DNA from 4 places in the Streptomyces sp. NPDC019443 genome. Region 3 is predicted to be linked to each of the others. Evidence: riboswitches for the same ligand, from Rfam matches in the RefSeq annotation. Region 3 holds a riboswitch; each other region holds the start of a gene.
The links. A riboswitch is a leader RNA that binds a small molecule or an ion and turns the genes downstream of it on or off. The one in region 3 is predicted to bind cobalamin.
Positions count from the first base shown of each region.

Region 1: another riboswitch for cobalamin. It lies ahead of metE (5-methyltetrahydropteroyltriglutamate--homocysteine S-methyltransferase); the one in region 3 lies ahead of ACH492_RS19850 (cobalamin biosynthesis protein).
Region 2: another riboswitch for cobalamin. It lies ahead of ACH492_RS07760 (ribonucleoside-diphosphate reductase subunit alpha); the one in region 3 lies ahead of ACH492_RS19850 (cobalamin biosynthesis protein).
Region 4: another riboswitch for cobalamin. It lies ahead of ACH492_RS01035 (CbtB-domain containing protein); the one in region 3 lies ahead of ACH492_RS19850 (cobalamin biosynthesis protein).

Region 1 covers NZ_JBIRYJ010000003.1:380,742-386,643, reverse strand. Annotated here, with positions in the region: gene ACH492_RS12140 (LysR family transcriptional regulator) at 1-379, opposite strand, end outside; gene ACH492_RS12135 (type 1 glutamine amidotransferase domain-containing protein) at 460-1,155, shown strand; gene ACH492_RS12130 (DUF2993 domain-containing protein) at 1,506-2,726, shown strand; cobalamin riboswitch at 2,798-3,028, shown strand; gene metE (5-methyltetrahydropteroyltriglutamate--homocysteine S-methyltransferase) at 3,180-5,495, shown strand; gene meaB (methylmalonyl Co-A mutase-associated GTPase MeaB) at 5,590-5,902, opposite strand, start outside.
Region 2 covers NZ_JBIRYJ010000002.1:338,533-344,434, reverse strand. Annotated here, with positions in the region: gene ACH492_RS07780 (cation acetate symporter) at 1-367, opposite strand, end outside; gene ACH492_RS07775 (hypothetical protein) at 408-842, opposite strand; gene ACH492_RS07770 (LytR/AlgR family response regulator transcription factor) at 839-1,714, opposite strand; gene ACH492_RS07765 (sensor histidine kinase) at 1,793-3,061, opposite strand; cobalamin riboswitch at 3,331-3,464, shown strand; gene ACH492_RS07760 (ribonucleoside-diphosphate reductase subunit alpha) at 3,592-5,902, shown strand, end outside.
Region 3 covers NZ_JBIRYJ010000005.1:546,949-552,850, forward strand. Annotated here, with positions in the region: gene cobN (cobaltochelatase subunit CobN) at 1-365, opposite strand, end outside; gene ACH492_RS19845 (cobyric acid synthase) at 362-1,900, opposite strand; gene ACH492_RS19850 (cobalamin biosynthesis protein) at 1,897-2,862, opposite strand; cobalamin riboswitch at 2,968-3,112, opposite strand; gene ACH492_RS19855 (hypothetical protein) at 3,235-3,459, opposite strand; gene ACH492_RS19860 (anion permease) at 3,472-4,725, opposite strand; gene ACH492_RS19865 (class II aldolase/adducin family protein) at 4,997-5,659, shown strand; gene ACH492_RS19870 (alpha/beta hydrolase) at 5,718-5,902, shown strand, end outside.
Region 4 covers NZ_JBIRYJ010000001.1:224,118-230,019, reverse strand. Annotated here, with positions in the region: gene ACH492_RS01050 (FAD-dependent oxidoreductase) at 1-36, shown strand, start outside; gene ACH492_RS01045 (SpoIIE family protein phosphatase) at 176-2,857, shown strand; gene ACH492_RS01040 (histidine phosphatase family protein) at 2,867-3,445, opposite strand; adenosylcobalamin (AdoCbl) riboswitch at 3,556-3,703, shown strand; gene ACH492_RS01035 (CbtB-domain containing protein) at 3,707-3,922, shown strand; gene ACH492_RS01030 (CbtA family protein) at 3,951-4,724, shown strand; gene ACH492_RS01025 (ABC transporter substrate-binding protein) at 4,979-5,857, opposite strand.

The DNA.
Region 1 (5,902 bases), on a different contig from region 3:
GCGCGCGCGTGCAGAGGAGCTCGGCGGGGCCTGCCAGATGGACCGGATCGACGGGGCCGCTCTCGCCTGCCTGACCACGGACGGCGACGGCGACGAGGGCGTCCAGCGGGTCGGCGATCTGGGCTGCGAGGTCGTCGGCGACCGGGGTGGGGGTGACTCCACGAGGGAGCCGTCCGAAGAGTTCGCGTCCGAGCTGCCGCTCGAGGGAGCGGATCTGCGTGGTGACGGTCGGCTGCGAGAGACCGAGCAGACGGGCGGCCGCGGTGAACGAGCCGGTGCGGTGCACGGCGAGGAAGGTCCGCAGCAGGGTCAGATCGAGCGGGCCGTTCGGGGCCGGTCCCTGTATTCCCGACAATCCATTGGATTCCCTATGTCTCATGGTGGTGAGCCTATTGGATTCCAATGGCTCATCGGTCTACGTTCGAGGACATCAGCGACCTTTCGACGGAGAGATGTGAGATGGCGAAGATCCTTTTTGTGGTGACCGGCTCGGACCACTGGACCCTGGCCGACGGCACCCGGCACCCCTCCGGCTTCTGGGCGGAAGAGCTCGTGGCTCCCTACCAGGCCTTCACCGAGGCGGGACACGACATCGCCGTTGCCACGCCGGGTGGTGTCGTACCCACCGTGGACAGGGCGAGCCTCGCGCCCGAGGTGAACGGAGGTAAGGAGAACGCCGACGTGATCGCCGCCGGGCTGGCCTCGATCGCCGCCCTGCAGCGACCGCTGAAGCTGGAGGAGGCCGACCTGGCCGACTACGACGCGGTCTTCTACCCCGGTGGCCACGGCCCGATGGAGGACCTGGCCGTCAACGCGGACTCCGGCAAGCTGCTCACCGCCGCCCTGGACTCCGGCAAGCCGCTCGGCGTGGTCTGCCACGGGCCGGCCGCGCTGCTCGCCGCGGAGCGCGAGGACGGCTCCTGGCCGTTCACCGGCTACCGGCTGGCCGGTTTCACCAACGCGGAGGAGACGCAGGCGGGCTTGGCGGACAAGGCGAAGTGGCTGCTCCAGAACCGGCTCGTCGAACTCGGCGCGGACTTCCAGGAGGGCGAGCCGTGGGCCCCGAAGGTGGTCGTGGACCGCAACCTGATCACCGGCCAGAACCCTGCTTCGTCCGCCCCGCTCGCCGCCGAGATCCTCAAGGTCCTGGGCTAGAAGGCTGATGAAGATGTCGTGGTGTTCTGGTCCCGGATCATGTCGTCTGGGGCCAGACTCGTTTGCATGATGGGACGGCCGCCCAGGCAGCCGGTCGGGCCTGATGTGTGAGCCACGTGCCGGGAGTTGATTCCGGCCGGGAGCGTGTTCGGGTTCCTGGCCGAGCACCGGGATGCGTTGTTCCCGGAAGGTGTGTTCGCCGATATGTACCCGTCGTCGGACGGGCGTCCCTCGGTGCCGCCCGGCGAGCCGGCCCGGCAGACGGCGGATCGCCGAAATTTTGGCTCAAACCATTACGTACGCACGGTAGGACTTGCGTTCGAGGGTGGCTCGCGTGGTGGGATGAGCCGATGCGACCCCCCACACGCATATCAGCGCATTCACGAAATCCGTACGAAGAACTCGCTCAACTGGCAGACCCGGAACCCGATTACGCCAACTACGTCCCGCGGGACCCGCTGGAGCTCGGGCTCACCTCGGACCTCGACGACGAGGACGACTGGTCACCGCCCAACCACCGCGGGCAGAGCCGTCTCGCGGCTCTGCCCGCGGTGGTGAAGCTGACCGTCGCGGCGCTCCTGTGCACCGTCTGTCTGCTGCTCGCCGACCGGCTCGCGGAGGCGTACGCGCAGAGCAAGGCGGCGGACAAACTCCAGCAGTCGCTCTCACTCGCCACCAGGCCGGACGTGGACATCCACGGCTTCCCCTTCCTCACCCAGCTCATCGACGAGCGGATCGACCAGGTTGACGTCACCGTGCCGGACGTCTCCGCCGACCGCGTCTCGCTCGCCGAAGTGCGGGCCACCGCCAAGGACGTACGCATCGTCGGCGACGCCCCGACCTCGATCAAGGGCGCCGTCATCGGCAACCTCGACGGCGAGGTGCTGCTCTCCTTCGACGACCTCAACCGCGAACTGGGCGCCTCACAGCTCCGGTTCACCGGCAGCGGCGCCGACGGGGTGCGCGTGAACGGCGAACTGGCCATCGCCGGCCAGGAACTGCGCGTACGTGCCCGTGCGCACATCCGGCGCGACAACAGCCGGGCCCTCACCACCACCCTCGACGGCATGCAGCTCGACATTCCCGGTGTCGCCACCTACCGGCCCGGCAAGGACGCAGACCATTCGGGACTGCGGCTGCACCGCGAGACGGCCGAGCGGATCAGCCGCGAAGCAGCCCGCGCGAAGGCACTGCTGGCGGTGCCCGCAATCGTGGACCGGCTCGGAGTGTCCAAGGAGCAGGTGCGCCGGGCGCTGCGGAGCGAGGAGGAACTCCACCGGCTCACCGGAGCGCCGAAGTTCGCCGAGCGTCTGATGAAGGTGAACCTCGTCGATGTGGTGATCGCGCATCCACAGCTGCTGGAGAAAGCGGGCATCGACCCCGCGCTGGTCAAGGGACTGCTCGCGGTCCGGCCGCCGGAGCTCTCGGAGCGGCTCTCCCTCTCCTTCGAGCTGCCCGACTCGCTCAGCGAGCTGCGTCTGCGGGACATCACCGTGGAGCGCGACGGCATCAAGGCACGCGTGGCCGGATCCGGCCTGCGCGTCGGGGACGCCGCCCGACCGGGGAAGTGAGGAGGACCGGAAGCTGACACCCCCGCCCGCCCCCACCGGGGGCGGGGTGTCCCCTGCGAGGGGCAGCGCCTAGGGTGGGTCTCGCAGTTGGTTCGCCCTGCCCTCCAGGCAGGCGCGTCGCAAGAGGGAATCCGGTGGAAATCCGGAACTGCCCCGCAGCGGTAAGTGGGAACGACCGCCGTCATACGCACTGGATCCGGCACCGGATCCGGGAAGCGACGGCCAGTAGGTGCCTTCGTACGACACGTACGAGGAAGGCGTGCCCACAAGTCCGAAGACCTGCCACTGCCCGTGCGCGACCGACGTGCGCGGAGATCTCGGTGACCTCGTGGGCGGGTCGGCGGTACGGGCAGCACAGGCACAGGCGTGCCGGTCGCTGCTCCGGTTGCCGTTCCTTCGCGTTCCACGATCCCCTCCGGGGTCGCCTGACGAGTACTCGCGAAGGAGAGTTCCGTGACCAGCACATCCTCAGCCGCCGGAGCCAGGGCCACTGTCTACGGCTATCCGCGCCAGGGCCCCGACCGGGAACTGAAGAAGGCCATCGAGGGCTACTGGAAGGGCCGTGTCGGAGCCGACGCCCTCCGGGAGACAGCCGCTCAACTGCGCCGCGCCAACTGGCAGCAGCTCGCCGAGGCCGGCATCCATGAAGTGCCCACCGGAGACTTCTCGTACTACGACCATGTCCTGGACACCAGCGTCATGGTCGGCGCCATTCCCGCGCGCCACCGTGCGGCCGTCGAGGCCGGCACGCTCGACGGCTACTTCGCCATGGCGCGCGGGACCCAGGACGTCGCGCCCCTGGAAATGACCAAGTGGTTCGACACCAACTACCACTACCTCGTGCCCGAACTCGGCCCCGACACCGCGTTCACCGCCGACTCCGCCAAGCAGGTCGCCGAGCTGAAGGAGGCGCTCGCGCTCGGTCTCACCGCCCGTCCGGTGCTCGTCGGACCCATCACTTATCTTCTGCTCGCCAAGCCCGCGCCGGGCGTGCTCGCAGACTTCGAACCGCTCACCCTCCTCGACCGGTTGCTTCCGGTGTACGCCGAAGTGCTCTGCGACCTGCGGGCCGCGGGCGCGCAGTGGGTGCAGCTCGACGAGCCGGCCCTGGTCCAGGACCAGCCACGGGCCGTGCTGAACGCCGCGGCCCGCGCCTACCGGGAGCTGGGCAGACTGACCGACCGGCCCCAACTCCTGGTCGCCTCCTACTTCGACCGGCTCGGCGACGCCCTCCCCGTGCTGGCCAAAGCGCCGATCGACGGACTCGCCCTCGACTTCACCGGGCCTGCCGCCGCCAACCTCGGCGACCTCGCCGCCGTGGGCGGGCTGCCCGGCAAGCGGCTCGTCGCCGGAGTCGTCGACGGCCGCAACGTATGGATCAACGACCTCGGGAAGTCGACCGCCACACTCGCCACCCTGCTGGGGTTCGCCGACCGGGTGGATGTGGCGGCGTCCTGCTCCCTGCTGCACGTGCCCCTCGACGCGGCCGCGGAACGGGACGTGGACACACAGGTCGCGCGCTGGCTGGCCTTCGCCCGCCAGAAGACGGCCGAGGTGGTCACCCTGGCCCGCGGAATGACCGAAGGCGCCGGCAGCATCGCCGCCCAACTCGCCGCCAACCGGGCCGACCTGCTCTCCCGCGCCACCTCCGCGCTCACCCACGACCCGGCTGTACGGGCCCGCTGCGCGGCCGTCTCCGAGGCCGGCACCCGGCGCAGCCTCCCCTACACCGAGCGTGCCGCCGCCCAGCGCTCGCGCCTCGGCCTGCCCCTCCTTCCCACGACCACGATCGGTTCGTTCCCGCAGACCACCGAGTTGCGCACCGCGCGGGCCGACCTGAGGTCCGGACGCATCGACACCGAGAGGTACGAGAAGCGGATCGAGGCCGAGATCCGGGAGGTCATCTCCTTCCAGGAGAAGACCGGCATCGACGTCCTCGTACACGGCGAGCCCGAACGCAACGACATGGTGCAGTACTTCGCCGAGCAGCTCAGCGGCTACCTCGCCACCCGGCACGGCTGGGTCCAGTCGTACGGCACCCGCTATGTCCGGCCGCCGATCCTGGCCGGTGACATCTCCCGGCCCGACCCGATGACCGTCCGCTGGACCCGGTACGCCCAGTCGCTGACCAGTCGCCCCGTCAAGGGCATGCTCACCGGGCCCGTCACCATGCTCGCCTGGTCCTTCGTCCGCGACGACCAGCCGCTCGCGGACACCGCACGACAGGTCGCTCTGGCCCTGCGCGACGAGGTGAACGATCTGGAGGCCGCGGGCTCCTCGGTCATCCAGGTGGACGAACCGGCGCTGCGCGAGACGCTGCCGCTGCGGAAGGCCGGCCACGAGGCCTATCTGGCCTGGGCGACACAGGCCTTCCGCCTCACCACCGGCGGCGTACGTCCCGACACCCAGATCCATACGCACATGTGCTACGCGGAGTTCGGCGACATCCTCCAGGCCATCGACGACCTCGACGCCGATGTCATCAGCCTGGAGGCCGCCCGCTCCCATATGCAGGTTGCCGACGAACTCGCCACCGCCGGGTATCCGCGCGAGGTGGGTCCCGGCGTCTACGACATCCACTCACCGCGGGTGCCCAGCATCGAGGAGGCAACCGCACTGCTGCGCAAGGGACTTGACGCGATTCCCGCCGAGCGGCTGTGGGTCAACCCCGACTGCGGTCTGAAGACCCGCGGCTGGCCCGAGGTACGTACGTCACTGGAGCACTTGGCCGCCGCGGCCCGACAGGTCCGGTCCGGGCTGCCCCTTTAGAGCCCCGTGGGGGTCCCCCGGACGAAGTCTGGGGGATTGAGGCGCGGGGTCCGGGGCGGAGCCAGTTGCGGGACTCGCGCCCGCCCCGGACCCGCTACCGCCGCTGGAACGCCTCCAGAATGCGCTCGGCGGCCAGCGTCGCCGTCAACTCCCCGTTCCGCACCTGCTGTTCGAGCCCGGGCGCGAGCGCCCGTACCTCGGGATGGCCGTGCAGCCGGTCCCGCAGCTCGTCGTGGACCATCGCCCACGCCCAGTCGATCTGCTGGTCACGGCGCTTGGCGGCGAGCCGGCCCGTCGAGTCGAGGAGCGTCCGGTGCTGCTCAAGACGCTCCCAGAGGGTGTCGAGGCCGGTGCCCTCGCGTGCACTGCAGGACAGGACCGGGGGAGTCCACGCCGCGTCGGCCGGG
Region 2 (5,902 bases), on a different contig from region 3:
GGGCGGTCAGGCGGCGCACCCGGGTGGACTCCAGGCGCGCCTCGGCGAAGTCCGGCACGGTGTACGCCCCGGAGCGGCGCAGTGGGGCCGCGACGAACGCCAGGAGCACCAGGTACCCGGCGGTGTAGCCGACGCCGTACCACAGCATGTCGGCGCCGAAGGCCAGCACGAGCCCCGCGATACCGAGGAACGAGGCCGCGGAAAGGTACTCGCCGCCGATCGCGGAAGCGTTGCGCAGCGGGGAGACGGCACGCGAGGCGACGTAGAAGTCCGATGTGGCACGGCCCGGGCGCAGGCCGTAGACGCTGAACAGGGCGGTAGCGACGCACACCACGGCCACGGCTGCCACGGGCGCTGCGTTGCTCATGGGGTTCCTACCTCCACGAGGTGCTTTCGGCAGATGCCCCTCATGACCGCTCGACAAGGTCCGTGAAGTCGTGCTCGTTCTGCCTGGCGTGGCGCAGGCAGACGAAGGCGAGTGTGAGGATCACCGGGTGCACGGCCACGCCGATGATCAGCCATGGGGCGGGGACTCCCGCCGCAACCGCGTTCCGCAGGGCGGGCGCGGCCAGGAACAGGAACGGCAGGCCGCCGAGCACGGCGACGAGGACCCCTACGACAGCGAGCCCAAGCCGGAGCTGGGCACGCATGAGAGAGCGGAGATAGATGTCGCCGAGTGGTGTCTGCCGACCGAGGTCGTCGGCGACCGGTTCGCGCCCGTTGGCCGGTAGCTGCCTGCCTGCGAGGGCGGCCAGCGTCCGAGGATGGGCCACGATGATGCGGCGAATGGGAGCACTGTCCGCACCCGGATCTCCGCGCGACTGTTCCGGGCCGTCGGTCACCTCGCACCTCGGTGGTCGGGGAAGGTACGAGGAGGCGACGGGGCCGCGGTGGCGGGCACTGCGCCGGGGCGCAGCCCCTCGGACTGGCGGGTCCCCGCCCGCCGCACCAGAAGGCCCCGGACCTGACGGATGTGGCGCCGACTGACCGGCAGCAGCTCATCCCCAACGCGCACACACGCTTGTCCGGCCCCCATACGCAGCTCCTGGACCTGGCGCAGGGCGACGAGATAGGTGCGATGGATGCGGACGAATCCGGCATCGCCCCAGCGCTCCTCCAAAGCCGCCAGGGATGTCCGCACCAGGTGGGTGGCCGAAGGGGTGTGCAGGCGCGCGTAGTCGCCATGTGCCTCGGCGTAGAGGACCTCACTTCGCCGGACGAAGCGCGTCACCCCCGCCAGCTCCACGCAGATGACCTCGTCAGGAGGGCCGGATTCGGCCTGCGCCGCTTCCTCGGGCGGGCTCGCGGCGGCCCGCTCCGCCGTGTCTCCTGCACCGTGCGACGCGGCGGCGACGCGGCGCACCGCCTCAGCCAGCCGCTCCGGATGCACCGGCTTGAGCACGTAGTCGGCGGCATGCAACGAGAATGCGTCCACCGCGTATTCGTCGTGCGCGGTCACGAACACCACCGCCGGCGGGTGGGCGAAACGGGAGACCACGCGGGCGATGGCCACCCCGTCCAGGCCGGGCATGCCGATGTCGAGGAAGACGGCGTCGAGCGGTCGTCCCCCCTCCAGCGCCCGGTCGATGTCGCGAAGCGCCTGTGCGCCGTCGTTTGCGGTCCGGACCTCGCCCACGCGAGGGTCGCGGCGAAGCAAGTACGCCAACTCCTCCAGAGCCGGTACCTCGTCGTCCACCGCGAGAACGTGGAGCATATGGCCAGGCTAACGCTCCCCCAACATGCGGTGGAGCCTTCCTCCCGCCCGACACGCACCGGATGTGCACGATCGCTGTCAGCCCTGACCGGGCCCGCTCTGGACGGCCTGCGGGTGAAACTTCGGCACCCGCACCCGCACCTTTGTTCCAGCACCGGGCGCGGTCTCCACGATCAACCCGTACGCGTCCCCATAGATCTGACGCAATCGCGCGTCGATGTTGCGCAGCCCGATCCCCGGCTCACGCCGAGGCTCGGAACCGGGCGGCTCCGCCGCGGACTCCCGCGTCTCGCCCTTCAGGGTCTCGGCCAACTGCTCGGGATCCATCCCCGTGCCGTCGTCCTCCACGCTGATCCACGCCTCGCTGCCGACGTCCTCCGCCGTGATCACCAGGTGGCCGGGGCCCGCACGGCGCTCCAGGCCGTGGCGGACCGCGTTCTCGACGAGGGGCTGCAGGCACAGGAAGGGCACCACCACGGAGAGCACCTCGGGTGCCACGCGCAGTGAGACCTGAAGGCGGCTGCCGAACCGAGCGCGCTCCAGCAGCAGGTAACGGTCGATGCACCGCAGCTCCTCGGCAAGGGAGGTGAAGTCACCGTGCTGGCGGAACGAGTACCGGGTGAACTCCGCGAACTCCACCAGCAGCTCCCTGGCCCGTGCCGGATCGGTTCGGACGAAGGAGGCGATGGCCGACAGCGAGTTGTAGATGAAGTGAGGCGAGATCTGGGCCCGCAGCGCGCGCACCTCCGCCTCCGCGACGGCCGCGCGCGAGCGGTCGAGCTCGGCAAGCTCCAGCTGGGTCGACACCCAGCGCGCGACTTCAGTGGTGGCTCGGACCAGGCCGGTGGAGGCATTGGTCGCGTACACCGCGAGCGCACCCTCCGGCCGGCCGGCGACGATCAGCGGCACGACCACGCCCTGCCGCAGCGGACAGTCGGCCCTGTTGCAGGGTGGATCGCCAGGGCCGATGACCTCGGTGCGTCCGGCGGCGAGGGCCCGACCGGCGTGCTCGGGCACGGCTGCCCTGTGGTCGTGCCCCGGCTCCGGCGCGGACCCGTCCCAGGCCAGCACGGTGCCGGAGGCGTCCGTCATGGCCAGCGCGGGTACATCGAGCAGCGCCCGCAGATGCCGCCCGGCCCGTCGCGCGCTGTCCGCGTTCAACGTGGCCCGCAGCGGGGGTGCGGCGAGCGAGGCGGTGTGCAGTGTCTCGTACGTCGCCTGCTCCTGGGCCGTGCCGAGGAACTGCCGCTTGCCGACGGTGCGCAGCATCAGGAGCCCGGCAGCGATGAAGAACACCAGCGCTGCTGCCAGAAGTACAGCGGCCGCAACGGTCGAAAACCACGGCATGCTGGGACGCTACACCCGCATCACGCGTGATACGCGGCCTCGACCGGGGTGCGTGGCCCATCCAGACCGCATGGCCCACGCGAAGACCTCCTCTGTCGCACCGAGCCGCAATCCCGTGGAATGACCTGACGACGAGCAGGCCCCGACCGGCTACTGGATCTCCAACCTGCCAACGGACCCACAAGCCCGCACCGAGTGGCCTTCGATACGACTTGGAGCTCTAGCCGGCCACGACACAACATGTGGGGGGTGCGGCAACTCCCCGCCCCCACATGTATGCTCATGCTCGCTGTCGCCGCAGGGGAATCCGGTGCGAATCCGGAACTGTCCCGCAACGGTGTGATGTGGTGCGCTTTGCCGCACCCGGCCAGTCCGAAGACCTGCCGACGGTGCATCCGGCTCGACCGAACCGGGTGCCGAGACGTCCGGGCCTCGCGGTTGGGCCGGTGGACGCGGTGAACCATGCCCCGTGGCGTGCGCCCGTGCCCCCTGCCCCCGCCGGCCCAGAGCCGAGCGAGGGAGAGCACCACGTGACCATCGCGCCAGCCGATCCGGCTTCAGGCATCGCAGAGCAGGCTGCCGACGGCCCCGGGACCGCGCTTCTGCGGACTCTGACCGACCTCACCGCCGATCTGCCGGACACCGACCCGGGACGTGTCGCCGCCGCCGCGCTGCGCGGCCGCAACGCCCGTTCGGACGCGGCCGAGTTGCGCAGCCTCGCCACCGACGCCGCCGCGGGGCTGATCTCCGAGGACCCGGCCTACTCCCGGCTCGCCGCCCGCCTGCTGACCCGTCACATCGCGGACGAGGCCGCCGGACAGGGCGCGGTGTCCTTCTCCGCGTCGGTCGCGGTCGGCCACCGCGAGGGTCTGATCGCCGACCGCACGGCCGAGTTCGTCACGCTGCACGCCGTCCGTCTCGACGCGCTGATCGACCAGGACGCCGACGACCGCTTCGGCTACTTCGGGCTGCGCACCCTCTACAGCCGCTATCTGCTCCGCCACCCCCTCACCCGCCAGGTGATCGAGACCCCGCAGCACTTCATGCTGCGCGTCGCCTCCGGGCTGGCCGAGGACACCTCCGCGCGCGCCCTGGACGAAGTCGCCGCGTTGTACGGGCTGATGAGCCGCCTCGACTACCTCCCGTCGTCGCCGACGCTCTTCAACTCCGGCACCCGCCACCCGCAGATGTCCTCCTGCTATCTGCTGGACTCCCCGCTGGACGAGCTCGACTCGATCTACGACCGTTACCACCAGGTCGCGCGCCTCTCCAAGCACGCGGGCGGCATCGGTCTCTCGTACTCCCGCATCCGCGCCCGCGGTTCACTGATCCGCGGCACCAACGGCCACTCCAACGGCATCGTGCCGTTCCTCAAGACCCTCGACGCCTCGGTCGCCGCCGTGAACCAGGGCGGTCGGCGCAAGGGCGCAGCGGCCATCTACCTGGAGACCTGGCACGCGGACATCGAGGAGTTCCTGGAGCTGCGCGACAACACGGGTGAGGACGCGCGGCGTACGCACAACCTCAACCTCGCGCACTGGATCCCGGACGAGTTCATGCGGCGCGTCGAGGCCGACGCCGAGTGGTCGCTGTTCTCACCCGCCGATGTGCCGGACCTGGTCGACCTGTGGGGCGACGAGTTCGACGCGGCGTACCGCAAGGCGGAGGCCGGGGGGCTCGCGCGCAAGACCATCCCCGCGCGGGAGTTGTACGGCAGGATGATGCGTACGCTCGCCCAGACCGGCAACGGCTGGATGACCTTCAAGGACGCTTCCAACCGCACGGCGAACCAGACCGCAGAGCCGGGCAAGGTCGTCCACTCCTCGAACCTGTGCACCGAGATCCTGGAGGTGACGGACGACGGGGAGACGGCCGTCTGCAACCTCGGCTCGGTCAACCTCGGTTCGTTCGTGCTCGCGTCGGGAGACATCGACTGGGAGCGGCTGGACGAGACCGTCCGTACCGCCGTGACCTTCCTCGACCGGGTCGTCGACATCAACTTCTACCCGACCGAGCAGGCCGGCCGCTCCAACGCCAAGTGGCGTCCGGTGGGCCTGGGCGCGATGGGCCTGCAGGACGTCTTCTTCAAGCTCCGCCTCCCCTTCGACTCGCCCGGGGCGAAGGCACTCTCCACGAAGATCGCCGAGCGGATCATGCTCGCCGCCTACGAGGCGTCCTGCGACCTTGCCGAGCGCAACGGCCCGCTGCCCGCCTGGTCCCAGACCCGCGCGGCCCGTGGCGTGCTGCACCCCGACCACTACGACGTGGCTCTCAACTGGCCGGAGCGCTGGGACGCGTTGCGCACCCGCGTCGCCGAGAGCGGCATGCGCAACTCCCTCCTCCTCGCCATCGCGCCGACGGCGACCATCGCCTCGATCGCGGGCGTGTACGAGTGCATCGAGCCGCAGGTCTCCAACCTCTTCAAGCGCGAGACGCTGAGCGGTGAGTTCCTCCAGGTCAACGCCTACCTGGTGGAGGAGCTGAAGCAGCTTGGCGTGTGGGACGCGCAGACCCGTGAGGCGCTGCGCGAGTCCAGCGGCTCGGTGCAGGGCTTCAGCTGGATCCCGGCCGACGTCCGCGCGCTGTACCGCACGGCGTGGGAGATCCCGCAGCGCGGCCTGATCGACATGGCCGCCGCCCGCACCCCCTTCCTGGACCAGTCGCAGTCGCTGAACCTGTTCCTGGAGACGCCGACCATCGGGAAGCTCAGCTCGATGTACGCGTACGCGTGGAAGCAGGGCCTGAAGACGACGTACTACCTGCGCTCCCGCCCGGCGACGCGGATCGCCCGCGCGGCTCAGTCCGCCACCCCCATCCTCCCCCTGCCTTCGGCGGGGGCAC
Region 3 (5,902 bases):
GTGTCGGAGAGGAACCGGGCCAGCTCCACCAGGTTGCCGGGGCCGCCCTCGACGAGATAGCGCAGCGCCTCGGCGACCACACCGGCGGGCACGGACGATTCGGCCATCAACTCCGCGTCGGGGACCGCCTCTCCGCCCAGCAGCACGGTCGGGACGCCGGACGCGCGCAGCGCGGCGAGCCCGTCCTCCCAGGCCCGCTTGCCGCCGAGCAGCCGTACGACCGCGACGGACGCGCCCGCGACGAGTGCGGGCAGCTCCTCCTCCACATCGATACGGGTCGGGTTGCCGATCCGGTACGGCGCGCCGGAGGCCCGGGCCGCCAGCAGATCCGTGTCGGCGGTGGACAGCAACAGCACGGTGCTCATACGGGCGCTCCAAGTGTTCCGGGTGCTCCGGGTGGAATGAAGGGAAGTCCTGACGGTGCGCCCGACTCGATGAGCCGCAGCAGCGCATCCGTGTCCGCGTGTTCCTCGATCAGATCGCCGAGTCGGTCCAGCTGCTCCTCGCGCAGCGCGCCGAAACTGGTGTCGGGCGCGGGCACGAAGCGCCGTCCCGCGGCTGCGGCCACCTCGCGCAGGAAGGCGCGCCGGAAGCCGTCGCCCTCCAGCGACCCGTGCCAGTGCGTGCCCCACACGGAGCCGACCCGGCAGCCGTCCAAGAAGGCTTTGCCCCCGAGTACTTCCGCGACGCCGTGGTGGATCTCGTAACCCTCTACGGCTTCGCCGAGCGCCTGACCGACGGGCCTGGCCAGCGTCTTTTCGACGGCGAACCGGACGCGTACGGGCAGCAGGCCGAGGCCTGGGACACGGCCCGCACGTGACTCGACCTCGTCGTCGATGTGCTCACCGAGCAGCTGGAACCCGCCGCAGATGCCCAGTACGGGCCTGCCCTCGGCGGCCCGCCGCTTCAGGACGTCCGCGAGCCCCCGCTCGCGCAGCCACTCCAGGGCGCGCACAGTCCCACGCGTGCCCGGCACGACCACCAGGTCGGCGTCGACGAGCTCCTCGGCCCGGTCCACGAACCGCACGACGACGCCAGGTTCGGCGGCCAGCGCGTCCACGTCCGTGAAGTTCGACATCAGCGGTACGGCGCACACGGCGACGCGTAGCACGTCCTCGCCGACGGGCGGCGCGACCACCGACTCCCGTACCGCGCCGCGCAGGGAAACGCGCAGCCCGTCCTCCTCGTCGATGCCGAGGCCGTGCGCGAAGGGCAGCACTCCGTAGGTGTGCCGTCCGGTCAGCCCGTGCAGCATCTCCAGGCCCGGCTCGAGCAGCGACACATCGCCCCGGAACTTATTGACCAAGTACCCCGCGACCAGCGCCTGGTCCTCCCCGCTGAGCAGCGCCGTCGTACCGAAGAAGGAGGCGAAGACGCCACCGCGGTCGATGTCTCCGACGACCAGCACCGGGAGCCGTGCGGCCCGTGCGATGCCCATGTTCACGATGTCCGTACGCCGCAGATTGATCTCGGCCGGACTGCCCGCGCCCTCGCAGATCACGGCTTCATACGTGCCCCGCAGCTCTTCCAGGCACTCCACGACCGTACTCAGCAGGGCTTCCTGCCGCCCGCCGTGGTAGCCGCGGGCACTCAGCTCGCCCACCGGTTTGCCCATCAGCACGACCTGGCTGGAGCGGTCGCTGCCCGGCTTGAGCAGCACCGGGTTCATCAGGGCGCTCGGCTCCACGCGCGCGGCCTGCGCCTGCATGGCCTGCGCCCGCCCGATCTCCGCGCCCTCGCGCGTCACGAACGAATTGAGCGACATGTTCTGCCCCTTGAAGGGCGCGACCTTCACTCCCTGCCGGACGAGCCACCGGCAGATCCCGGCCGTGACGACGCTCTTGCCCGCATCGGAGGTGGTCCCGGCGACCAGCAGCCCCCCGGCCTTCCGTCTGCTCATCCCCGCCCCTTTCCGGCGCGCCGCACGCGCAGCGCGTGCCCCGCCACGCGGCCCGCAGCGCACGCCGCCAGTGTCAGCCAGCCGACGCGGCGCGAGAGCCGCACGGCACGTTCGATGTCGCCGAACTGCACCGGGCGGCCGGTGCCGTTGAGTACGGGACGGTGCTCGACGCGTCCGCCGTACGAGAGGGTTCCGCCCAGCCGTACGCCGAGCGCCCCCGCGAACGCCGCCTCCACCGGGCCCGCGTTCGGACTCGGATGCTTCTTCGCGTCGTCCCGCCATGCCCGTACGGCTCCGCGCGGGTCCTGGCCGGCGAGCACCGCCAGACCCGCGGTGAGCCGGGCGCCCGGCCATCCGGCCACGTCGTCGAGGCGCGCCGAGGCCCAGCCGAACCGCCCGTATCTGGGCGACTTGTGGCCGACCATCGCGTCCAGCGTGTTGACCGCCCGGAAACCCACCAGACCCGGCACACCCGCGAGAGCTCCCCAGACCAGCGCGCCCACCACCGCGTCAGAGGTGTTCTCGGCAACGGATTCCACGACGGCGCGGGCGATCTGCTGCTCGTCCAGGCTCTGCGGGTCTCGCCCGCACAGATGCGGCAGCCGCTCCCGGGCCACCTCCACGTCCCCGGCGGCCAGCGCGCCTCCGACTGCCCGCGCCTCACGGCCCAGCGATGTGCCGCCGACGACGGCCCAGGTGGCGGCGGCGGTCAGCGCGACGGAGGAGGCGGAGCGGCCCTGGACCCCGCGGGCGAGGAGCGCGGCGGCAGCCGCGGCGCCCCCGGCGCACACGGCGGTGTGCAGCGCGCCCCAGCCACGGTGGTCGCGCCACAGAACGCGCTCGACGGCGCCCGCCGCCCGTCCGAACGCGGCGACCGGATGCCCCCGGCGAGGGTCGCCGAGCAGCAGGTCGCCGACCAGGCCGGCAGTGGCGCCGTAGGCGAAAGTGCGGTCGGCACGCATGGGTTCAGGCCGACGTCTCGCCTGGAATGGCCTTCGTACCCACAGCAGGAACTGAACCGCAGCCGCGCATGGCGATATGTCCTCACTCAGGGTGTCCGCGCCCTGGTTCGACGTGATCGGCGGTGAGAGTTCCTGGCTTCCGGGGGAGTGCTCCCCCCGGTAACAGTGGCGGGACCGCGCCGGATTTGCACCGGCTTCCTCTTCTGCCGCCGTAGATGGCCTCGGCAGTCCACCACGTGCGAGAACGCCCGTCAACTCGCCCTTGACCTGCAGTGGGACAGTGTGCCGAGCCCCACATCGACGGCACGGAAAAAGGCCGGGCCGGTCACCCGAAGGGGTGCCCGGCCCGGCCTTGTGCTGAGTGAGCCGCCGTCAGACGACGATCAGATAGATCCCGTACGTCACGGCCGCCGCGCAGAGCGCGAAGCAGGCGTACGCGCCCGTGCGCGCCAGGACCGCGGAGCCCCCGCCCCCTGCGGCCGCAGACTCCTGCTTGGTCAGGCCCACGACGCCCAGGGTGAACAGACCCACCAGGGCGACGGTGGCGACGAGGCTCACGCCGAAGACGGAACCGAGTGCTGCCCAGTCGATTTTCATGCTGATCTGTCCTTACACCGTGGCCGGCTGCGTCGTCGGCTCGGAGTCGGCCGCGTGGGGCTGAGCCGGGATGGTCGTCTTGAGGTCCTGCGCGGGCGTTCCGGCCGGCGGCGGGCTGACGGCCGCGATGGCGGCGGTCACAACACCGGCGGGCTCGGCGTCGCCGGCCACGTCGTTGACATTGGTGTGGTCGATCACCTGGCGGCGGGAGACGAACCAGATGGCGACGCAGGCGCCGATCAGGAAGGCCGCGACGGCCGCGACACCCCAGTCGCCCTGCTTGGTCACGAACTCCGAGCCCGCGGCGACCAGACCGGCGGCCGGCAGGGTCAGGCCCCAGGCGACGAACATCCGGGTGGCGGTGGACCAGCGGACCACGCCGCCCTTGCGGCCGAGACCCGCGCCCATCACGGCGCCGGAGCAGGAGTGCGTGGTCGACAGCGAGAAGCCGAGGTTCGAGGAGGCGAGGATGACGCTGGCCGCGCTGGTCTGGGCGGCGAAGCCCTGCTGCGGCTGGAGGTCGGTCAGGCCCTTGCCCATGGTGCGGATGATGCGCCAGCCGCCGAGGTACGTGCCCAGCGCGATCGCGAGACCGGCGGAGAGGATGACCCACATCGGAGGGTTGGAGCCGGGGGAGAGCACGCCGCCGGCAACGAGCGCCAGCGTGATGATGCCCATGGTCTTCTGCGCGTCGTTGGTGCCGTGGGCCAGGGAGACGAGGCCCGCCGAGGTGATCTGGCCGGCGCGGTAGCCCTTCGCGGTGGCCTTCGCGTCGGCGTTCCTGCCGATCCTGTACGTCAGCCGGGAGGCCAGGAACGCCGCGATGCCGGCGACCAGCGGGGCGGCGATCGCGGGGATCAGCACCTTGGTGACGACGGTGCCGCCGTTGACTCCGCCGACGCCGACCGAGGCGATGGTGGCGCCGATCAGTCCGCCCATGAGGGCGTGCGATGAGCTGGAGGGCAGGCCGATCAGCCAGGTCATCAGGTTCCACAGGATGGCGCCGACGAGCGCCGCGAATATGACCTCTGGTGTGATGCCGTCCTCGGTGACGATGCCGCTGGAGATCGTCTTGGCGACCTCCACGGACAGGAACGCGCCGACGAGGTTGAGCACGGCGGACATGGCCACCGCCGTCTTGGGTTTCAGAGCGCCGGTCGAGATGGTCGTCGCCATCGCGTTGGCGGTGTCGTGGAAACCGTTCGTGAAATCGAACACGAGCGCTGTCACGATCACAATCGCGAGCAGCAAGGTGATGTGTTCCATTTACCCAGGCAATCGTTTGACGTCAGTGGCCCGGTGAACGTAGTTAACCTGGATGAACGGGAGATGAACTGAGACGGGCGTTGCGGTGTCCTGAAGTGAGGATTCGTGACTCCACCTGTCGGACGGCTCCGGGTCGGCCCGGTGACGGCGCGGGGAGGGTGCGGCATCGACGCCGCGCCGAAGCGAAAAACGGCCCTTTGCGGCGCTTTGTGTGATCTCCGTCACCCGCCTGCCCCTGCGCCGCCGCGGCACCGCCTGACAGGATCGCCGCATGACCGATGAGGTGCGGCAGGACGCGATCGAGCGGGCATGGGAAGACCTCGTGGCCACGGCCCGCAGGACGGCGGCGGAAGGCCTGGTGGTGGGCACATCGGGCAATGTCTCGGCACGGGTCGGCGAGCTCGTCCTGGTCACCCCGAGCGGAGTCCCCTACGACCGGCTCACCCCCGAGGACGCCCTCGCCGTCGATCTCGACGGCAACCAGCTCCTCGGAGAGCTCGCCCCCACCAGCGAGCTCCCGCTCCACCTGGAGGTCTACCGCAACACGAACGCCGGCGCCGTGGTCCACACCCACGCCGTCCACGCCACCGCCGTCTCCACTCTCGTCCCCGAGCTCCCGCCCATCCACTACATGGCCGCGGCCCTCGGCGGCACCGTCCGTGTCGCGCGGTACGCCCTGTACGGAACCGACGAACTGGCCGCGAACATGCTCCACGCCCTGCGCGAGCGCACCGCCTGCCTCCTGCAGAACCACGGCACCGTCGCCTACGGCGACTCCCTCGACCAGGCATACGACCGCACCGCCCAGCTGGAGTGGATGTGCCGCCTCTGGCTGGCCGCGGCATCGCTGCCCGGGCACACGCCCAGCCTGCTCTCCGGCTCCCAGCTGCGCGAGGCCGCGGAGAAGCTCCAGAGGTACGGCCAGCCCCGCTGACACCATCTGCGATCGCCGCCCACTGGCAGCGAGGCGTGCTGATGCCGACACTGGAACGGTGCGCCCGGCTACAGCGACGGCAGCGGCCGTCACCACCCTGATAGGTCTCGGCGCGGCCGCGATCGCGGTCGGCCGCTACGCAAGCGATGCCGCGCTCAAAGCGCAGCCAGGGCGGCCGCTGCCCGGCGAGCCCCGGCCCACCGTGCACGCCACGGCCGACGGCCAGGTGACCCTGACCCGCAG
Region 4 (5,902 bases), on a different contig from region 3:
CACGCGGCTATGAGCACGCTGCTGAGTCGCGCCTGACCGACGTCCCGCTACCCTCCCCGGCACAGATCCGCGGGCCGGACCACACTAAATCTGTGGCGAACGCGTCGCGCGTGCGGCCTTTGCGCTCTACGGTGCGCAGATAGCTCTGCGTATGGGGGAGGTGTAGAACTAGGATATGGCCGGACGCTACGGCCGCCCGCGCTCGGTTCTACGGATGCGAACTGTCGCAGGCCAGGTCTTTCTCCTGCAGTTGGCGATCGTGGTGTTGCTCGTCGCGGCCGCCATGGTCGCGCTCGTCCTGCAGTCCAGGTCCGACAGCGAGCGCGAGGCCCGCAACCGGTCGGTCGCTGTCGCCGAGACCTTCGCCCATTCGCCGGGCATCGAGGCGGCACTGAAGAGTCCCGATCCGACGGCCGTTCTCCAGCCGCGTGCCGAAGAGGCCCGTAAGCGGTCCGGCGTCGACTTCATCGTCGTCACCAACACCGACGGAATCCGCTACACCCACCCGCTGACCGACCGGATCGGGAAGAAGTTCGTCGGCAATCTGGGGCCCGCGCTGGCCGGCGGCGTCACGACCGAGAAGATCATCGGGACGATCGGGCCGCTCGTGCAGGCGGTGGTGCCGGTCAAGGGACGTGATGGCTCGGTCGTCGGCCTGGTGTCCGCCGGGATCACGATCGCGCATGTCAGCAATGTCGTGGAGGAGCAGTTCCCGCTGCTGTTCGCGGCCACCGGGGCGGTGCTTCTCGTCACCACCGGCGGTACGGCACTGGTGACCCGACGGCTACGCCGCCAGACCCACGGCCTCGGCCCGGCCGAGATGACCAGGATGTACGAGCATCACGACGCGGTGCTGCATGCCGTACGCGAGGGCGTGCTCATCGTCGGCGGCGACGGGCGGCTGCTGCTGGCCAACGACGAGGCGCGCAGGCTGCTCAATCTGCCTTCGGACGTGGAAGGCGGCCCGGTCACCGAGCTCGGCCTCGACCCGCTCACCGCCAGGCTGCTCGCCTCCGGGCGGACCGCCACCGACGAGGTGCATCTGGTCGGGGACCGGCTGCTCGCCGTGAACCAGCGGCCGACGGACCAGGACGGCGGCCCGCCCGGCAGCGTCGCGACGCTGCGCGACACCACCGAGTTGCGGGCGCTGACCGGGAAGGCGGATGTGGCGCGGGGGCGTCTGAAGCTGCTGTACGACGCCGGTACGGAGATCGGCACCACCCTGGACGTGGTACGTACCTGCGAGGAGCTGGCGGAGTTCGCCGCGGCCCGGTTCGCCGACTACGCCACCGTCGACCTGGTGGAGGAGGTGCTGCGCGGCGAGGAACCGACTGCCGCGGGCACCAACCACGACATGCGCCGTTTGGCCTTCAGGGGACGGCGGGACGACACCGCGCTCTACCCGCTGGGCAAGCTGATCCACTTTGTGCCGTCCACCCCGCTGGGTTTCGGCATCCGCAGGGGCGAGGCGGTCATGGAGCCCGATCTGGCCGCGTACACCGGGTGGCAGGAGCAGGATCCGGTGCGGGCCAGGAAGCTCGTCGAGCACGGAATCCACTCGATGATCGCGGTGCCGATGCGCGCCCGCGGCGTGATTCTGGGCGTGGCGATGTTCTGGCGCTCCGAGAAGCCCGAGCCGTTCGAGGAGGAAGACCTGTCTCTCGCGGAGGAGCTGGTCGCGAGGGCCGCGGTCAGCATCGACAACGCCCGCCGTTACACCCGCGAGCACACCATGGCGGTGACCCTCCAGCGCAGTCTCCTGCCGCGCGGCCTGCCCGAACAGAACGCCATCGACGTCGCGTACCGCTACCGGCCCGCGCAGGCCGGGCTCGGCGGGCTCGGCGGCGTCGGCGGGGACTGGTTCGACATCATCCCGCTGCCCGGCGCCCGGGTGGCGCTTGTGGTGGGCGACGTCGTGGGCCACGGCCTGCACGCCGCGGCGACCATGGGCCGGCTGCGGACCGCGGTCCACAACTTCTCCAGCCTTGATCTGCCGCCCGACGAGCTCCTGTGGCACCTCGACGAGCTGGTCGCCCGCATCGACCAGGACGAGACCGCGGACGGCACGGAAGGGGTCACCGGAGCCACCTGCATCTACGTTATCTACAACCCGGTGTCCGGGCACTGCACGATGTCACGGGCCGGCCATCTCCAGCCCGTCATCGTCCACCCGGACGGCACCGCGGTCTTCGCCGATGTGCCCGGCGGCCCGCCGCTCGGGCTCGGCGGACTGCCCTTCGAGACCCTGGACCTTCAGCTGCCCGAGGACAGCCGCCTGGTCCTGTACACGGACGGGCTCGTGGAGGACCGCGACCGCGACATCGACGACGGCCTGGCGCTGCTGCGCCAGACGCTGGCGGAGCACGCGGACCGGAGCCCGGAGGAAACCTGCGAGGCGGTGCTGAAGGAGCTGCTGCCGGAACGCCCGCGCGACGACATCGCGCTGCTCGTCGGCCGTACGCGCGTCCTGGACTCCAGCCGGGTGACCGACTGGGAGGTGCCGTCCGACCCGTCGGCCGTGGGCGAGGTGCGGTCCGCCGTCACCCACAAGCTGGCCGAGTGGGGTCTGGAGGAGGAGGCCTTCACGACGGAGCTCATCCTCAGCGAGCTGGTCACCAACGCGATCCGGTATGCCACGGGCCCGATACGCGTACGGCTGATCCGTGACCGCTCCCTGATCTGCGAGGTCTCGGACCACAGCAGCACGTCCCCGCACCTGCGCCAGGCGGCGACCACCGACGAGGGCGGCCGGGGACTGTTCCTGGTCGCCCAGTTCGCGGAACGCTGGGGCACGCGGTACACCCCGGACGGCAAGGTCATCTGGACGGAACAGCCACTGCCGGCCGAGGGGCAGTGAGCGTGGGTGTCAGCCGGCCTCCGGGCCCAGCGGGCGTCCGCACCGCAAGTTCCAGCGGCCCCCGCGCCCGGTGAGTTCCGTCAGGGTCAGGGGGGCGACGTCCAGCCGCCAGAACGCCTCAGGCGGCAGGGACAGCGCCTGCACGATCGCCGCCCGCGTCACCGCCGGGTCGACGACCGCGAGGACACGGCCCCCGTCGGGCGGGAGCGACTCCAGCCACGCGCCCACCCGCGTGCACAGCGACCGCAGTGACTCACCACCGTGCGGTGTGCACGACGGGTCGCTGAGCCACGCCGACACCGACTCCGGCTCGCCGGCGCTCACTTCGTCCAGTCGTCGCCCACGCCAGCGGCCCAAGTCCCAGTCGCCGAGGGCCTCGGCGGGCTCCGCCCGCAGGCCCAGCTCGGCGGCTGTCTCCCGGCAGCGCGCGGACGGGCCGCTCAAGAGCCGGTCGGCGCGCGGCAGCGCACCCGCGGCGGCGCGGGCGCGGCGTGCTCCCGACTCGTCCAGCGGCGCGTCGGCGTCGAAACGGGCCTCCCGCAGCGCCGCGTTCGTCGCAGGTGAGACCAACATCACCCGTACCGTCATCCCGTGCGCTCCCCTCCCCTTCTCGGCCAAGGAACAAGCACATCATGGGCGTTCGGGCGCCCGGTCACGCGCCCCTGCGCCGTAGCGGTGCAGGCCCGCAAGCGGTACGGTCTCGTGGACATTGACGACGGTGTGACGGAAGCCCGGTGAGAATCCGGCACGGTCGCGCCACTGTGTACCCGTTCCCCGCGGGAAGTCAGACCCAGCACCTTCGTCTCAGGCACCACGATCGGGACGCGTGTTCCCCCAGGAGGTTCTGCCATGGCACAGTCTGCTGCGCCCGCCACCGCCGCACCGGCCATCACCCCCATCTCGCTCACGGCCATCGCCCCCTGGGCGCTCTTCTTCGGCGTTCTCATGCTGGTCCTGCTCTACTTCGTCGGCGCCGAGCAGGGCGCCACCTCGCTCATCTCCGGCGAGAACGTCCACGAGTGGGTCCACGACGGACGCCATCTGCTCGGATTCCCCTGCCACTAGAACTTCTTCAGAGCTCAGGGGAAACACCATGAACTCCATATCTGTCAGAGGCCTGCTCGGCCGCGGCATGCTCGCGGGCCTGATCGCCGGTGTCTTCGCTCTCGTCGTCGCGTATCTGCTCGGTGAGTCCCCTGTGGACGCCGCCATCGCGTTCGAGGAGAGCCACAGCCATGATCACGGGGACGGCGGCGAGGAACTCGTCAGCCGCGCCATGCAGTCCACGGGCGGTCTCGCCACCGGCGTACTGGTCTTCGGCGTCGCGATCGGCGGCATCGCCGCCCTCGCGTTCGCCGTCGCACTCGGCCGCATCGGCCGGTTCAGCCCGCGCGCCACAGCCTTGCTGGTCGCTCTCGGCGCGCTGCTGAGCGTGTACGTCGTGCCGTTCCTCAAGTACCCGCCGAACCCACCGGCCGTCGGGGACCCCGACACGATCGGCCAACGCACCACGCTGTACTTCCTGATGATCGTGCTCAGCGTCCTGCTCACGGTCGCCGCGGTGATCCTCGGCAAACGCCTGGCTCCCCGTCTTGGCAACTGGAACGCGACCGTCGCCGCCGCGGCCGCGTTCGTCGTCGCCGCCGGTCTCGCCTTCGCCTTCCTGCCCTCGTTCAACGAGGTGCCGAAGGGCTTCCCGGCAACCGTGGTCTGGGAGTTCCGGCTGGCCACGCTTGCCATCCAGGTCACCCTCTGGACCTGCTTCGGACTCGTCTTCGGGTACCTCGCCGAACGGCTCCTCACCCCGGCGACCGAGACGGCGGCAGACGGGAAGGGCGCGTCGCGGGCGACAGCCGCCGCGAACTGACCGAGCTGGGGCTCCGCCCCGGACCCCGCGCCTCAAACGCCCACGGGGCTGAGTTTTCCCGTCGGCGAGGCTGGATTTCGCGTCCGGGACCGCGCCTCAAACTCCCCCCGGACTTCGTCCGGGGGGATCGCCACCAGGCCGGAATTTCCCGCCGGTCGGCCCGAATCTTCGGGCCGACCGGGCGGAAATCAAGCCCGTCCGGCCGATTGAGGACAACGCCCGAAGGACGTACCGGGGTCTGGGGCGAAGCCCAGTTATCCCGCAGACGCCTCCACCGCGTCAGCGACAGCGTCGAAGAAGCGTGCGTGCGCGAGGTGGCTGCACGGAATCTCGGGGTTCCACGGCACCAGCCGCGCCCCGCCCGCCACAGGCCGCCACGCCTCGATCGCGCTGAGCCGGTCGACCGGCAGGGCATTGGCGCGTACGTCGCTCAGCACGATGTCCGGCCGCAGCGACGCAGCCGCCGTCCAGTCGACGGTGGACCAGCTGGCACCCGGTCCGCGCTCGGGCTCCACCAGGCCGACACCGTAGTCGGCCAGCGCCCGCAGGTCCGCCCAGGCTCGGGGCCTGGCGAGGTGGACACTGTCCGGGGTGGCGGGCGACAGCGCCAGTATGCGTAACCCGGCGGCCTGGGCCGCGAGGGTACGTAACCGGCCTTCCGCACGGGCGAGTTCCACCGCACCCGAGCTGTCGGCGTCCGCTCCGAGCGACCGGGCGAGCGCCGTGAACCGGTCGCGTACGTCACCGAGTGAGCGGCCCTGTCCCACGTCGAAGACCACCACCGGGACCCGTTCCTCGATGTACTTCGCCGTGTCCGGATCCAGGCCGTACACCTGATCGGTGCCGTAGGCGACGGCGACCACCAGGTCGGGGTCCGCCCGCAGGACCGCGTCCGCGTCCACGCGTGATCCCGACCCGAGGTAGGCGATGTCCCCGATGGGCAGGGGGCCGGCCTTGGCCGGGTCTGCGGTGTCGCCGTCGTGGTTGGAGCCGAAGATGCCCACCGGGCGAATGCCGTGGTCGAAGAGTGTCGCCCCGGCCTGGATGTAGGCGACCGGCCTCGACGGTGTGGTTGCCGCTGCCGCCAGGCGGCCGCGGTCGTCCAGGAATTCCCACTCCTTCTTACGCGCCATACCGTCCCCACCCCTGCCTATTGCCGGTTACAGATCGCGACGCCT